2 linked regions of the Caldalkalibacillus thermarum genome follow. The protein of the gene in region 1 interacts with the protein of each later gene in a pairwise test. Links are inferred from orthologs where the notes say so. Each region holds a gene or a part of one and is shown in the gene's direction. Other genes may lie near its edges. The genes, in order: IEW48_RS08990 and tuf.

What was found.
Region 2: the proteins of IEW48_RS08990 (region 1) and tuf interact in binary tests that used the Bacillus subtilis proteins (3 or more experiments, as listed by UniProt). The link is inferred for Caldalkalibacillus thermarum from one-to-one orthologs.

The regions. Positions count from the first base shown.
Region 1 is NZ_BMKZ01000019.1:626-9,452, reverse strand. What follows is about bases 1,759-4,573. They hold IEW48_RS08990 (rod shape-determining protein), read left to right. Parts: upstream 1,759-2,572; coding sequence 2,573-3,574; downstream 3,575-4,573. Other genes in these bases: IEW48_RS08980 (flagellar hook-basal body protein), read left to right, coding at 4,565-4,573; IEW48_RS08985 (flagellar hook-basal body protein), read left to right, coding at 3,610-4,536; spoIIID (sporulation transcriptional regulator SpoIIID), read left to right, coding at 2,103-2,426; spoIIQ (stage II sporulation protein SpoIIQ), read left to right, coding at 1,759-1,891. Also shown: spoIID (stage II sporulation protein D), read left to right, coding at 1-937; more of spoIIQ, read left to right, coding at 1,034-1,758; more of IEW48_RS08980, read left to right, coding at 4,574-5,425; IEW48_RS08975 (DNA-directed RNA polymerase subunit beta), read left to right, coding at 5,451-5,723; pgsA (CDP-diacylglycerol--glycerol-3-phosphate 3-phosphatidyltransferase), read left to right, coding at 5,820-6,356; 3-hydroxyacyl-ACP dehydratase FabZ, read left to right, coding at 6,519-6,953; IEW48_RS08960 (hypothetical protein), read left to right, coding at 7,118-7,267; IEW48_RS08955 (YveK family protein), read left to right, coding at 7,456-8,205; IEW48_RS08950 (CpsD/CapB family tyrosine-protein kinase), read left to right, coding at 8,195-8,827. UniProt on the Bacillus subtilis protein: Forms membrane-associated dynamic filaments that are essential for cell shape determination. Acts by regulating cell wall synthesis and cell elongation, and thus cell shape.
Region 2 is NZ_BMKZ01000012.1:31,801-34,853, reverse strand. Bases 177-3,053 are described here. They hold tuf (elongation factor Tu), read left to right. Parts: upstream 177-958; coding sequence 959-2,149; downstream 2,150-3,053. Other genes in these bases: rplC (50S ribosomal protein L3), read left to right, coding at 2,949-3,053; rpsJ (30S ribosomal protein S10), read left to right, coding at 2,536-2,844; fusA (elongation factor G), read left to right, coding at 177-802. In the rest of the region: more of fusA, read left to right, coding at 1-176. UniProt on the Bacillus subtilis protein: GTP hydrolase that promotes the GTP-dependent binding of aminoacyl-tRNA to the A-site of ribosomes during protein biosynthesis.

The DNA.
Region 1 (8,827 bases):
TTTGCCGCACGGGGCCGGACAAGCTGCCGGAGAAGTGGTGCAGCTTAAACGGCCTGATCCCGGGGAAGCCCCTGTCCCCGACATTATGGTGCGCGTCTACCGTACCAACACCAAAACTATTGAAAAGGTGCCTCTGGAAGAATATGTGCGCGGGGTGGTGGCCTCGGAGATGCCCCATGACTTTGAGCTGGAAGCGTTAAAAGCCCAGGCCATGGCCGCCCGCACCTATATTATCCGCCGCTTGATAGAAAAGGATTTCAACGATGCGCCGGAGGGAGCGGACGTCCGTGACGATACAGGCCATCAGGTGTACCAAAACGAAGCGGAATTAAGGCGGCGGTGGGGAAAAGCTTATGCCCACAAAATCAGCCGCATCAACCAGGCTGTCAATGAGACCAGGGGCAAAGTGATCACCTATCAAGGCAAGCCTATTGACGCCACCTTTTTCTCCACCAGCAATGGCTACACGGAGAACTCGGAGGATTACTGGGGCAAACAGATCCCCTACCTGCGCAGTGTGGAAAGCCCTTGGGACAAGGAATCCCCCCGCTTTGAGCAACAGATGCGCTTCAGTCTGGACGAGTTTCAGCAAAAACTGGGGGTTCAGCTGTCTCTGCCCGCCTCCAGCGGCCAGCCCTTTGCCGAAATAGTGTCCCGCACCGAAGGGCAGCGGGTCAAAGAAGTACAGGTGGGTGACCGCACCTTTACAGGCAGAGAGATCCGGGAGCTGTTGGGGTTGCCTTCCTCCGATTTTCAGTGGACCATAGCAGGCAACGAAGTGGTGATTACCACCGCTGGTTACGGCCACGGGGTAGGCCTGAGCCAGTACGGCGCCAACGGCATGGCCAAAGAAGGCTATACAGCCGATGACATTGTCCGGTATTATTATCAGGATGTAGCCATTGAAGATTACCGCCAGTGGATTGTGAAAAAATAAATATAACCATAAGCCGGGGGAATAATAAAAAAATTTTGCCTCAGCAACGTATAAAGCGGTTAAAAATGGCAATAATGGTTGCTGAGGTGATGAACAATGAAAGAAGACCAAAACAAACTGTCTTCTCAACGTGAAGAAGAGACTCCCATTCCTTCTTCACTCTGGAAAAAACTAATCAAAAAGAAATGGTTTTTTCCGGCCGTCTACTTAGCGGCAGCAGCCCTCATCCTTGCGCTTATCACCTGGTATCAGAACAACAACTTAGATTACGCCCTTGACTCAGATGAACTGTATGAATCCATCGGCTATGAAAGTGAAGGGGAGACGCAAGAGGGCCTGACCGATGAAGAAGGTTACCTTGATCCTGATGCACTGCCTGTCACTGGTCCGTCAGAAGAAATGATCTGGCCTGTGGCCGTTGGTGACGACATCCAGGTCGTCCTGGGCTTCTTTGACGATGAGGCCAGTGAAGAGGAGCAACTGAACGCCATGGTGCAGTATGAGCGTTCTTTCCACCCCAACCAGGGCCTCGATTTCGCCCACAAAGGCGGGGAAACCTTTGATGTGGTAGCCGCTCTGTCCGGCACCGTGACAAAAGCCGATAAAGATCCTCTGGTCGGCTACTTTGTGGAACTGGAGCATGAGAACGGGCTGGTTACCGTTTATCAAGGGTTGGAGGACGTACAAGTGGCTGAAGGTGACCAGGTGAAGCAGGGTGAGCTCTTAGGACGCGCCGGGCGCAGCATCTTCAAGCAAGACTTAGGTGTACACGTCCACTTCCAGGTTAAAGAAAACGGGGTTCCGGTTAATCCCTACAACTTCTTGTCTGATATGACCGACACGGAAGAGACGGAGAAGGAAGAAACGCCTCAAGCGGAAGATGCCGCCCGCGAACAAGATGATGAACAAGATGATGCTGCCTCTCGGCAAACCGATGCCCAAGACGGAGAATAACAGCGGCACGACAAACAGCTTCAAACCGTAATTCCCCCCTTTTACCATATAAAGCCTGAAAAAGCATCCCTTTGCATTGGGACAAGCTTTTTCAGGCCTTTTAATTTTAAGAGAAAATCATGTTTTTGGCTTGTCAGGCTTGGATTTAAAGCATATCTGACTTTTTTGGCAAATATAATGTATCAGATTAAACGTACAGGAGGCGAGGGGAGTGCAGGATTACATCAAGGAGCGAACCTTAAAAATCGGTCTGCACATCGTGGAAACCAGGGACACGGTTCGCCAAATTGCCAAAGCATTTGGTGTATCCAAAAGCACAGTGCACAAAGATCTGACCGAACGGCTGCCCGAAATCAATCCCGAACTGGCTAACGAGGTGAAAAAGATACTGGAATATCACAAATCCGTGCGCCATTTACGGGGAGGGGAAGCAACCAAAATCAAGTATAAGCGTGAGAAAAAGCAGCAGACTAAAGGACAAACGGCTGTCGTCAACGCCCAGGAAAACGAAAAAGCACGTTCGTACACAAATTAAAAAATTCGACGCAAAATGGCAAATTTTTAACGTCAGAAAAAAGGAATTCCCTGAACGGATTGCGAAATATATATTCATACATATTTAAGCCAAGATATGACAACGGGAGAACCAAGGTTAGTGGATATACAGGGAGGGCAATAAAGATGTTCAGTCGAGACATTGGCATCGATCTGGGAACGGCCAACGTGTTGATTCATATTAAGGGCAAAGGGATTGTGCTGAATGAACCCAGTGTTGTGGCTGTTGACAAAAACACAGGGAAAGTGCTGGCTGTTGGGGAAGGAGCCCGACGGATGGTCGGACGGACACCAGGAAATATAGTAGCCATTCGCCCCTTGAAAGACGGCGTCATCGCTGATTTTGACATAACGGAAGACATGCTGAAACATTTCTTGCAAAAAATCGGGGTCAGGGGCTTTTTCAGCTCTCCGCGCATATTGATCTGTTGTCCAACCAACATTACCTCCGTGGAACAAAAAGCGATTCGTGAAGCAGCCGAAAAAAGCGGCGCCAAACGCGTCTTTTTAGAAGAGGAACCGAAAGTGGCAGCCATTGGTGCGGGCATGGACATTTTCCAACCTAGTGGAAATATGGTTGTCGATATTGGCGGTGGTACAACGGATATTGCCGTGCTCTCCATGGGAGACATTGTCACCGCCTCTTCTATCAAGGTGGCAGGGGACAAGTTCGATCAAGCCATACAGCACTTTATTAAACGGAAGTACAAGCTGTTGGTCGGGGAGCGCACCGCAGAAGACGTGAAGCATAAGATCGCTACTGTATTTCCTGATGCCCGTCAGGAAGAGATGGACATCCGCGGGCGGGATCTGGTCTCCGGTTTGCCCAAAACGGTGACGGTGACATCGGGTGAGATTTATGAGGCCTTAAATGAACCGGTCGAGCAGGTCATTACGGCGGCCAGAGGCGTACTGGAGCGGACGCCGCCGGAATTGGCGGCCGATATTATTGACAGAGGCATCATGCTCACCGGCGGGGGCGCCTTGCTGTACGGCATGGACATGCTGTTGGCTGACGTCCTGCAAGTGCCTGTGCTGGTGGCAGACGACCCGATGACCTGCGTCGCCAAGGGGACAGGCCTCATGTTAGAAAACTTAGACCGCATCCCCAAAAAAGCACTGGTTTAAGCTCTAAGCCATGAGACTGAAAGGGAGAGGAGAGCATGTTTAAAGGAATCTACAGCGCTGCATCTGGCATGATTGCCGCTGAACGGGTGCAGGAGATATTGAGCCACAACTTGGCTAATGCCCAGACACCCGGCTTTAAACAGGACCGGGCAGCGGTACGTTCGTTTCCAGAAATGCTGCTTCAGCGCTTGGAGGCTTCCCCTTCGTCCCGGGCCGGCCGCAGTCAGCCGGGAAGGGGAGGGCGTCTGGAAACACCCATTGGCACGTTACATACCGGGGTGTACATGCAGGAAAGCATCCCCCGCTTTGGACAGGGGCCGCTCCAGGAAACAGGGCGGGCTCTGGATGTGGCTATTGTGGACCAATACTTGCCCCCCAATCCTGAGACGGGACGCCGGGGACACCTTTTCTTCGCTGTACAAGCGGGAGACGGTGAGATCCGCTATACCCGCAACGGTCAATTTGTACTGGACCAGGACGGTTATCTGGTCACACCCGAAGGTTATTATGTGCTGGATGAGACGCTCAATCCCATCTATGCCGGCCATGACCGGCTGGTGATCTCAGAAGACGGGCGGGTGCTCCTTGATCCCCAGGCCGCTGGTGGTGCCCCGGCGGATGTGAATCCTGAGCCCCGGTTGTGGCTGGGGTACACGGAACACCCTGAACGCTTGATCCGGGAGAGGCATGGCCTGTGGCGCTGGCCGGGAGGAGAAGGAGAGGAACCCTTTGCCGAACCGCAATTGGCCGCCAATGTTCCCTTTTTAACTGACCCGGCCAATCCAGGAGGGATCCCGTTTGCCCTTAAACAGGGCTTCCTTGAGCAGTCCAACGTGGATGTGACCCAGACCATGACCCAGATGTTGATGCACTACCGCCTGTATGAAGCCAATCAAAAGGTGTTGCAAACGTATGACCGTAACATGGAGCTGGCGGCCAACCAGATTGGCAAGTTGTATTAATGACTGAAGGAGAGGGGGGAATCCTGTCATGAACCGCGTCATGCTGACCTCAGCAGCCACTTTGCGCCAATTACAGCTTAAAGTGGATACCCATGCCCACAATCTGGCCAATCTCAATACAGCCGGTTTTAAACGGAGAGAAGCGGCTTTTCAGGATCTGTTAACCCGCCAGCTCCACAACCAGCCCCATCTCCGGCAGGAAGCGGGCCGCCTGACGCCTTACGGGGTGCGTCTCGGACATGGGGGCCGCGTCAGCCAAACCCTCTTGCGCACCGAGCAAGGCGGCATGATCATCACAAACCGTCCGCTCGATTTTATGATTGAAGGTCCCCACGCCTGGTTCTGCCTGGCATCGATCAACAATGCTGAAGCGGGTGGCGGACAACAGGAAGTGGTCTATACCCGGGACGGACGTTTCCACCTGGCCCCCCATCCTGATCTGGCTGGCTTTGTGCGGCTGGTGGCGGCTGACGGTTCGCCGCTTTTGGCAGCAGACGGCGGGCAGATTACATTTCCGGCCCATTATGATACAATAGAGCTCAGGGAAGATGGAACACTTGCGGCCTATCAGGCCCAAACACCCGAGAACCGTGTGGAATATGTCCTGGGCTTGGCCTATATCGAGCGGCCTGATCAGCTCGTAGCCATGGGTGAGAACCGTTTCCGCTGGCCTGGGGAGGAAGCAGAGATTGAAGTGCTGAACCTGGCCCAACAGGATCCGGCGGAGCGCACCATCCGTTTGCGCCAGGGGGCACTGGAAACCTCAAACGTAGACCTGACCCAGGAGATGACCCAGGTGATGGCTGCCCAGCGCCTGATGCAACTTAAGGCCCGTTCCATCTCCATTGCCGATGAGATGCTGGGCTTGGCCAATTCGATTCGTGCATAAGCCCTTGATGAAGGGGAAATTCTAAATGGGGACTCAGCAGGAAGAGCGACAACAGCTAGAGAAGGAGAAAAAACAAGGAAAGGAAAAAAAGAAAAAGATCATGCTGGTGCGCAAGCGTCCGCTCCGGCAGCGTATCTTACTGTTTATGGCCAAGTGGCTGTTTATTTTCTTCTGCTTTTTTGCCACGCTTGTGGCCGGGCTGATCGTTGGCTTTGGGGTGCTCGGCAAGGAAGACTTGCGGCTGGTGATAAACATCGAGACCTGGAAACATATCTACAATCTTGTCTTTAAGGATTAAAACGACCGAGGTAGAACATATACATCACTTAACTGAAGGAACTTCGGTAGCACGGCCGAAGTTTTTCTGCTATGGCGCAGAGAGAGGAAGGACGCTATGAATGTACCCAATCTGATTACGGTTACCCGTTTTTTTTTCATACCGCTGTTTTGGATCGCTTTTTTCTCAGGTGTGGATTATGCCAATCTGCTGGCCTTTGCCGTACTGATTCTGGCCGGTGTGAGCGATATGCTGGACGGCTATCTGGCCCGCAGGACACAGCAGGTCACCGAGACGGGCAAACTGCTAGACCCGTTGGCGGATAAGCTGATGATGATTACCGTGATTCTGGCCTTTGTCATTGACGGACGCATCTCCTGGTTGGCGGCCGGTGTCTTTTTCAGCCGGGATCTGGGCATGATCTTAGTTTCCATGTTTGTTCATTTTCGGGGCAAAAGAAAAGTGCCGGCGGCCAACTGGCTGGGCAAGGCCACCACGGTCCTGTATTATATAGTCTTTTTGATGATTATGTTCCAGCTGCCTTACTACCGGGAAGGCTTGTGGGCGGCCATTGGGTTTTCCATCATTACCAGCTTGAATTACCTGTACACCTATCTGCGCATGGAGCCCAACGTGAAAAGAGCCCCCCAGTAACCAGCTGTTAGCTGGGAGACTCCTTTATGTGAACCCCAACTTCCCATGGAAAGCGGGGACATTTCATAGTCTGCACGCCTGATGAGGCTTTATACCTTAGGTTGGTCACCTGATTTTGGCCCAGGCTCAAATTTTATCCTGGTTCAGAGAGGAGACATGGACATGCTGGATATTGAACAGATTAAAGAGATCATCCCCCACCGTTATCCCTTTTTGCTGGTGGACCGTATCCTGGAGGTGGAAGAAGGAAAGCGGGCGGTCGGTCTTAAAAATGTGACGGCCAATGAACACTTTTTCAGCGGCCACTTTCCCGATTACCCCGTCATGCCCGGGGTGCTGATTGTGGAAGCGCTGGCCCAGGTGGGTGCCGTGGCCATCCTGAAAAAAGAAGAGAACCGGGGCCGGATTGCCTTCTTTGCCGGGATTGACAACTTCCGCTTCAAAGGGCAGGTGAAGCCGGGCGATACCTTGCACCTGGAAGTGGAGCTGACCCGGGTGCGGGGCTCTATCGGCAAAGGGCATGGCGTGGCCAAAGTAAACGACCAGATTGTGGCTGAGGGTGACCTGATGTTTGCCCTGGGAGAGAAGCAGAATTAACCGCGTTTTAAGACAATTTTTACCAGGTCTTTAAATAAATTTAATTGTTGTGGCCGCCGCCGGGCGGTTTTTATGTGCATCACGTCTGGTTTGCAATTCTCCATAAAACACTGGATACAGGGACATCCTAATCCATAGGACAAGCTTAAGAACGGATGATGACCATGACCCTTGTTCGCCTGGGCTATGTGGCCATGAGTGTCCACCTTGTCAATGCCTCGCCTTCCCATGATGAACTGAGTGATTGGCAGTGGATTCCGGCCATTCGGCCCCAGTTGGCCCAGTTAGGCCAGTTTGCAGCCGAAAAGCGCTAAACAATTTCGCCATCATGCCGATTATATTGATGTGGACATGTTTATGGACTTCTTGCAGGCCATTAAGGCAATTTGGGAAAAAAAGACTAGAAAATGCAGAGGAAGTTGTTTACAATGGACATGAGTCTTATAAAGGGAAACTGATCTAATGCTATGATTCTTCAAGAAATGAGAGATGGAGGCGTACTATGGAGAACCGGGAAGTGCAAGAGCTGGATTTAAGGGAATTGTTTGCTATTTTGAGAAAAAGATTATCCTTGATTACCCTCATAACCGCGGTGGCTGTTTTGGTGAGCGGCATTGTCAGCTACTTTATCATCACGCCCCAATACGAGGCCAAAGCGGAGATTCTGGTTAACCAGAGCCGCCCAGGCAATGAAATTAATCAGGGGGATATCCGCACTAACATTGAACTGATGAATACCTATCAAGTGGTCATTAAAAGTCCGCGCATCCTGGAGCTGGTGATTGAACGTTACAACCTGGACAAAACCTATACAGAACTGGATGAGCAAATTAACGTCAGTGCCGTACGGGATTCTCAAGTGATGGCCATTACGGTGACGGACCCCAGCCTGGAGCAGGCTGTCTATATTGCCAATGCCGTGGCTGAAACGTTTCAGCGGGAAATTGTCAACTTGATGAATGTCGATAACGTGCACATTATGGCCGAAGCGAAAGTGTCCGACAACCCAACACCGGTTAAACCCAAGCCGGTGCTGAACATGGCCATTGCCGGTGTGGTGGGTTTAATGACAGCCGTTGGCTTGGCTTTCTTGCTGGAGTACCTGGATAATACCATTAAAACCGAGCAAGATGTGGAGCGCGTTCTGGGACTGCCTGTCTTGGGCACCATTGGCCAGATGGAGGAACCTGCTGCCCAAACAGCCCGGGTGCGGCACAGCCGGCAAGTAGGAGGAGAACAAGTTGAAGTCTAGACAATCTGCACATAAACGACGCTCACTGATTACCCTGCAGGATCCCAAGTCACCGATTTCGGAAGCTTTTCGCACCTTAAGAACCAATATCCAATTTGCCAGCGTGGATAAGGAACTGCGCACCCTGATGGTGACCAGTAGCGGACCGGGAGAAGGAAAGTCCATCGTTTCAGCTAACTTGGCTATTACCCTGGCCCAAGCGGGCAAAGCTGTTCTGCTGGTGGATGCAGATATGCGCAAACCAACGGTGAACCATACCTTCCGCTTTCTGAATAATGAAGGTTTGACCAATGTCATCTCCGGCACTGCCACACTGGAGGATGTGATCAAGACTGATACGGATGTGGAAGGGCTGGATGTCTTGACCTCAGGGCCTATTCCGCCCAACCCGGCAGAGCTGTTGGGCTCTAAGCGGATGAAAGCGCTTATTGAAGAAGCCCAAACGAAATATGATGTGGTGCTGTTTGATACACCGCCGGTGATAGCCGTAACAGATGCACAGATTTTGGCCAGCCAAGTGGATGGTGTCATTCTGGTTGTCAGCTCAGGAAAAACCAATCAGGAATTGGCTGTAAAGGCTAAGAGTTTACTAGAAACAGTGCAAGCCAACATCATAGGCTGT
Region 2 (3,053 bases), on another replicon or contig:
TTTGGCTAAGCTGGCCGAAGAAGACCCCACATTCCGTACCGAAACCGATGAAGAAACCGGCCAAACCACGATTGCCGGTATGGGCGAGCTGCACTTGGATATCATTGTCGACCGTCTCAAGCGGGAGTTTAAAGTTGAGGCCAATGTCGGGAATCCGCAAGTGGCCTATAAAGAAACCTTTACCACATCAGCTAAAGTGGAAGGCAAGTTCATCCGTCAGTCTGGTGGACGCGGTCAATACGGCCACGTTTGGATTGAATTTGAACCGCTTGAGAGAGGACAAGGCTTCGAATTCGTCAACAAAATTGTTGGTGGGGTTGTGCCTAAAGAGTACATTCCTGCCGTACAGCAAGGTATTGAAGAGGCAATGCAAAACGGTGTGTTAGCCGGTTATCCTATGGTTGACTTGAGGGCTACACTCTTTGATGGAAGTTACCATGATGTGGACTCCAGTGAGATGGCCTTCAAAATCGCCGCTTCCATGGCTTTGAAAGAAGCAGCTAAAAAATGTAATCCTGTTTTGCTCGAACCCATTATGAAAGTGGAAGTCGTTGTGCCTGAAGAATACATGGGTGATGTCATGGGTGACATTAACGCCCGCCGCGGACGGGTAGAAGGAATGGATACTCGCGGCAACGCCCAGGTGATCAGAGCGATGGTGCCCTTGTCTGAAATGTTTGGCTATGCTACCACATTGCGTTCCAAAACACAAGGGCGCGGCACATACACGATGGTCTTTGATCACTACGAAGAGGCACCCAAGAACATTGCTGATGCCATTGTGGAAAAATCAAAAGCATAACAGGCACAGCTATTGTCAAGCCCAGTTATCATGTTGTAAGCTAAGAAAGGATTCAGCTGGATCACCACATGGTGATGAATCCTTTCTTAACTCCTATAAAATCCCATACTTAAAAACTTAAAAAATAATTCTCTTAATTAAAGGAGGAACATCATAATGGCTAAAGAAAAGTTCGAACGTACCAAGCCGCACGTCAACGTTGGTACGATTGGTCACGTTGACCATGGTAAAACAACCTTAACTGCTGCCATTACCACTGTATTGGCTCAAACCGGTAAAGCTCAAGCTCAAGCCTATGATGCCATCGACAAAGCACCTGAAGAGCGCGAGCGCGGAATCACCATTTCTACTGCACACGTTGAGTATGAAACAGACAAACGTCACTATGCTCACGTAGACTGCCCGGGTCACGCTGACTATGTTAAAAACATGATCACCGGTGCTGCTCAAATGGACGGTGCCATCCTGGTTGTATCTGCTGCCGACGGCCCGATGCCCCAAACTCGTGAGCACATTCTGTTGTCCCGTCAGGTCGGCGTACCTGCTATCGTTGTCTTCCTGAACAAATGTGATATGGTTGACGACGAAGAATTGCTGGAGCTTGTTGAAATGGAAGTGCGTGACCTGCTCAACGAATACGAATTCGACGGGGACAACGTGCCTGTCATTAAAGGATCTGCTTTAAAAGCACTGGAAGATCCTACTGGTGAATGGGCTCAAAAAATCCTTGAATTAATGGATGCTGTAGACGAATATATCCCGACACCTGAACGTGATGTGGATAAACCGTTCCTGATGCCGGTTGAGGACGTGTTCTCCATCACTGGCCGCGGAACCGTTGCTACTGGCCGTGTTGAGCGCGGTGTTGTTAAAGTGGGTGACGAAGTAGAAATTCTTGGTTTGAGAGATGAGCCTAAGAAAACCACTGTTACCGGTGTAGAGATGTTCCGTAAAATTCTTGACGAAGCTCAAGCTGGTGACAACATCGGTGCCCTGTTGCGTGGTGTCAACCGTGATGAAGTAGAGCGCGGCCAAGTATTGATTAAACCCGGCACCGTAAAAGCACACAAAAAATTCAAATGCCAAGTTTACGTGTTGAGCAAGGAAGAAGGTGGACGTCACACTCCATTCTTCTCTAACTACCGTCCTCAATTCTACTTCCGCACCACTGACGTAACCGGCATCATCAAGTTGCCCGAAGGCGTAGAAATGGTTATGCCTGGGGACAACGTAGAAATGGAAGTTGAATTGATCTCTCCGATCGCTATTGAAGACGGTACTCGCTTTGCGATCCGTGAAGGTGGACGCACTGTAGGTGCCGGTGCCGTTACTGAAATCATTGAGTAATTGCAGACACAAGTCTGAAATAGCGTAAAATTAAAGAGGCTATTGGTGATCCGGCCAATAGCCTCTTTTTTGTGAGACATATTGTGTTATCATGGTTTATTTTCATATCCTGATCTGCTTATACCCTGTATCTTCCAAGTCCCCCAAAAGAGTTGTGCCTTGCATTTTACTTTTATTTATTATAAGATAGTCAAGTGCCAGACAGGAGAAGCTTGGATTTTTGCTTGCGTCCCCTTTAATCATTCGGTATAATAAGATTTGTTGGTTTTTAAGGGTGCGATGAAGCAGGAGGTTACCGACACACCCGGCCCCTTTGCCATGGGAGGTGTCGGATAATTTCTGCAGAGTAGGTCTGATTTTAAATTGGGCGAAAAGGAGGGACAAAAATGGCAAAACAAAAAATCAGAATCCGCTTGAAAGCTTATGATCACAGAATTCTGGATCAGTCTGCAGAGAAAATCGTAGACACGGCCAAGCGTTCCGGAGCTGAGGTTTCCGGCCCGATTCCGCTGCCGACTGAAAAAACGGTCTACACCATTTTGCGTGCTGTGCACAAGTACAAAGATTCCCGTGAGCAATTCGAAATGAGAACTCACAAGCGTTTGATTGACATTTTAAATCCCACGCCGCAAACCGTAGATTCTCTGATGCGCCTGGATCTGCCGAGCGGTGTTGATATTGAAATCAAATTGTAACATATCCGTTAAAAGCGGCGGATAGATATAAAGACGACTGATAGGAAATGGTTCACACAAGCGAGTAAAATAAGAGCTGAGAATATGATTAGGAGGTGGACTTCATGACCAAGGGTATCTTAGGTAAAAAACTGGGCATGACCCAAGTGTTTGCAGAAGACGGGACGCTTATTCCTGTAACGGTTATCCAAGCTGGTCCGTGTGTGGTC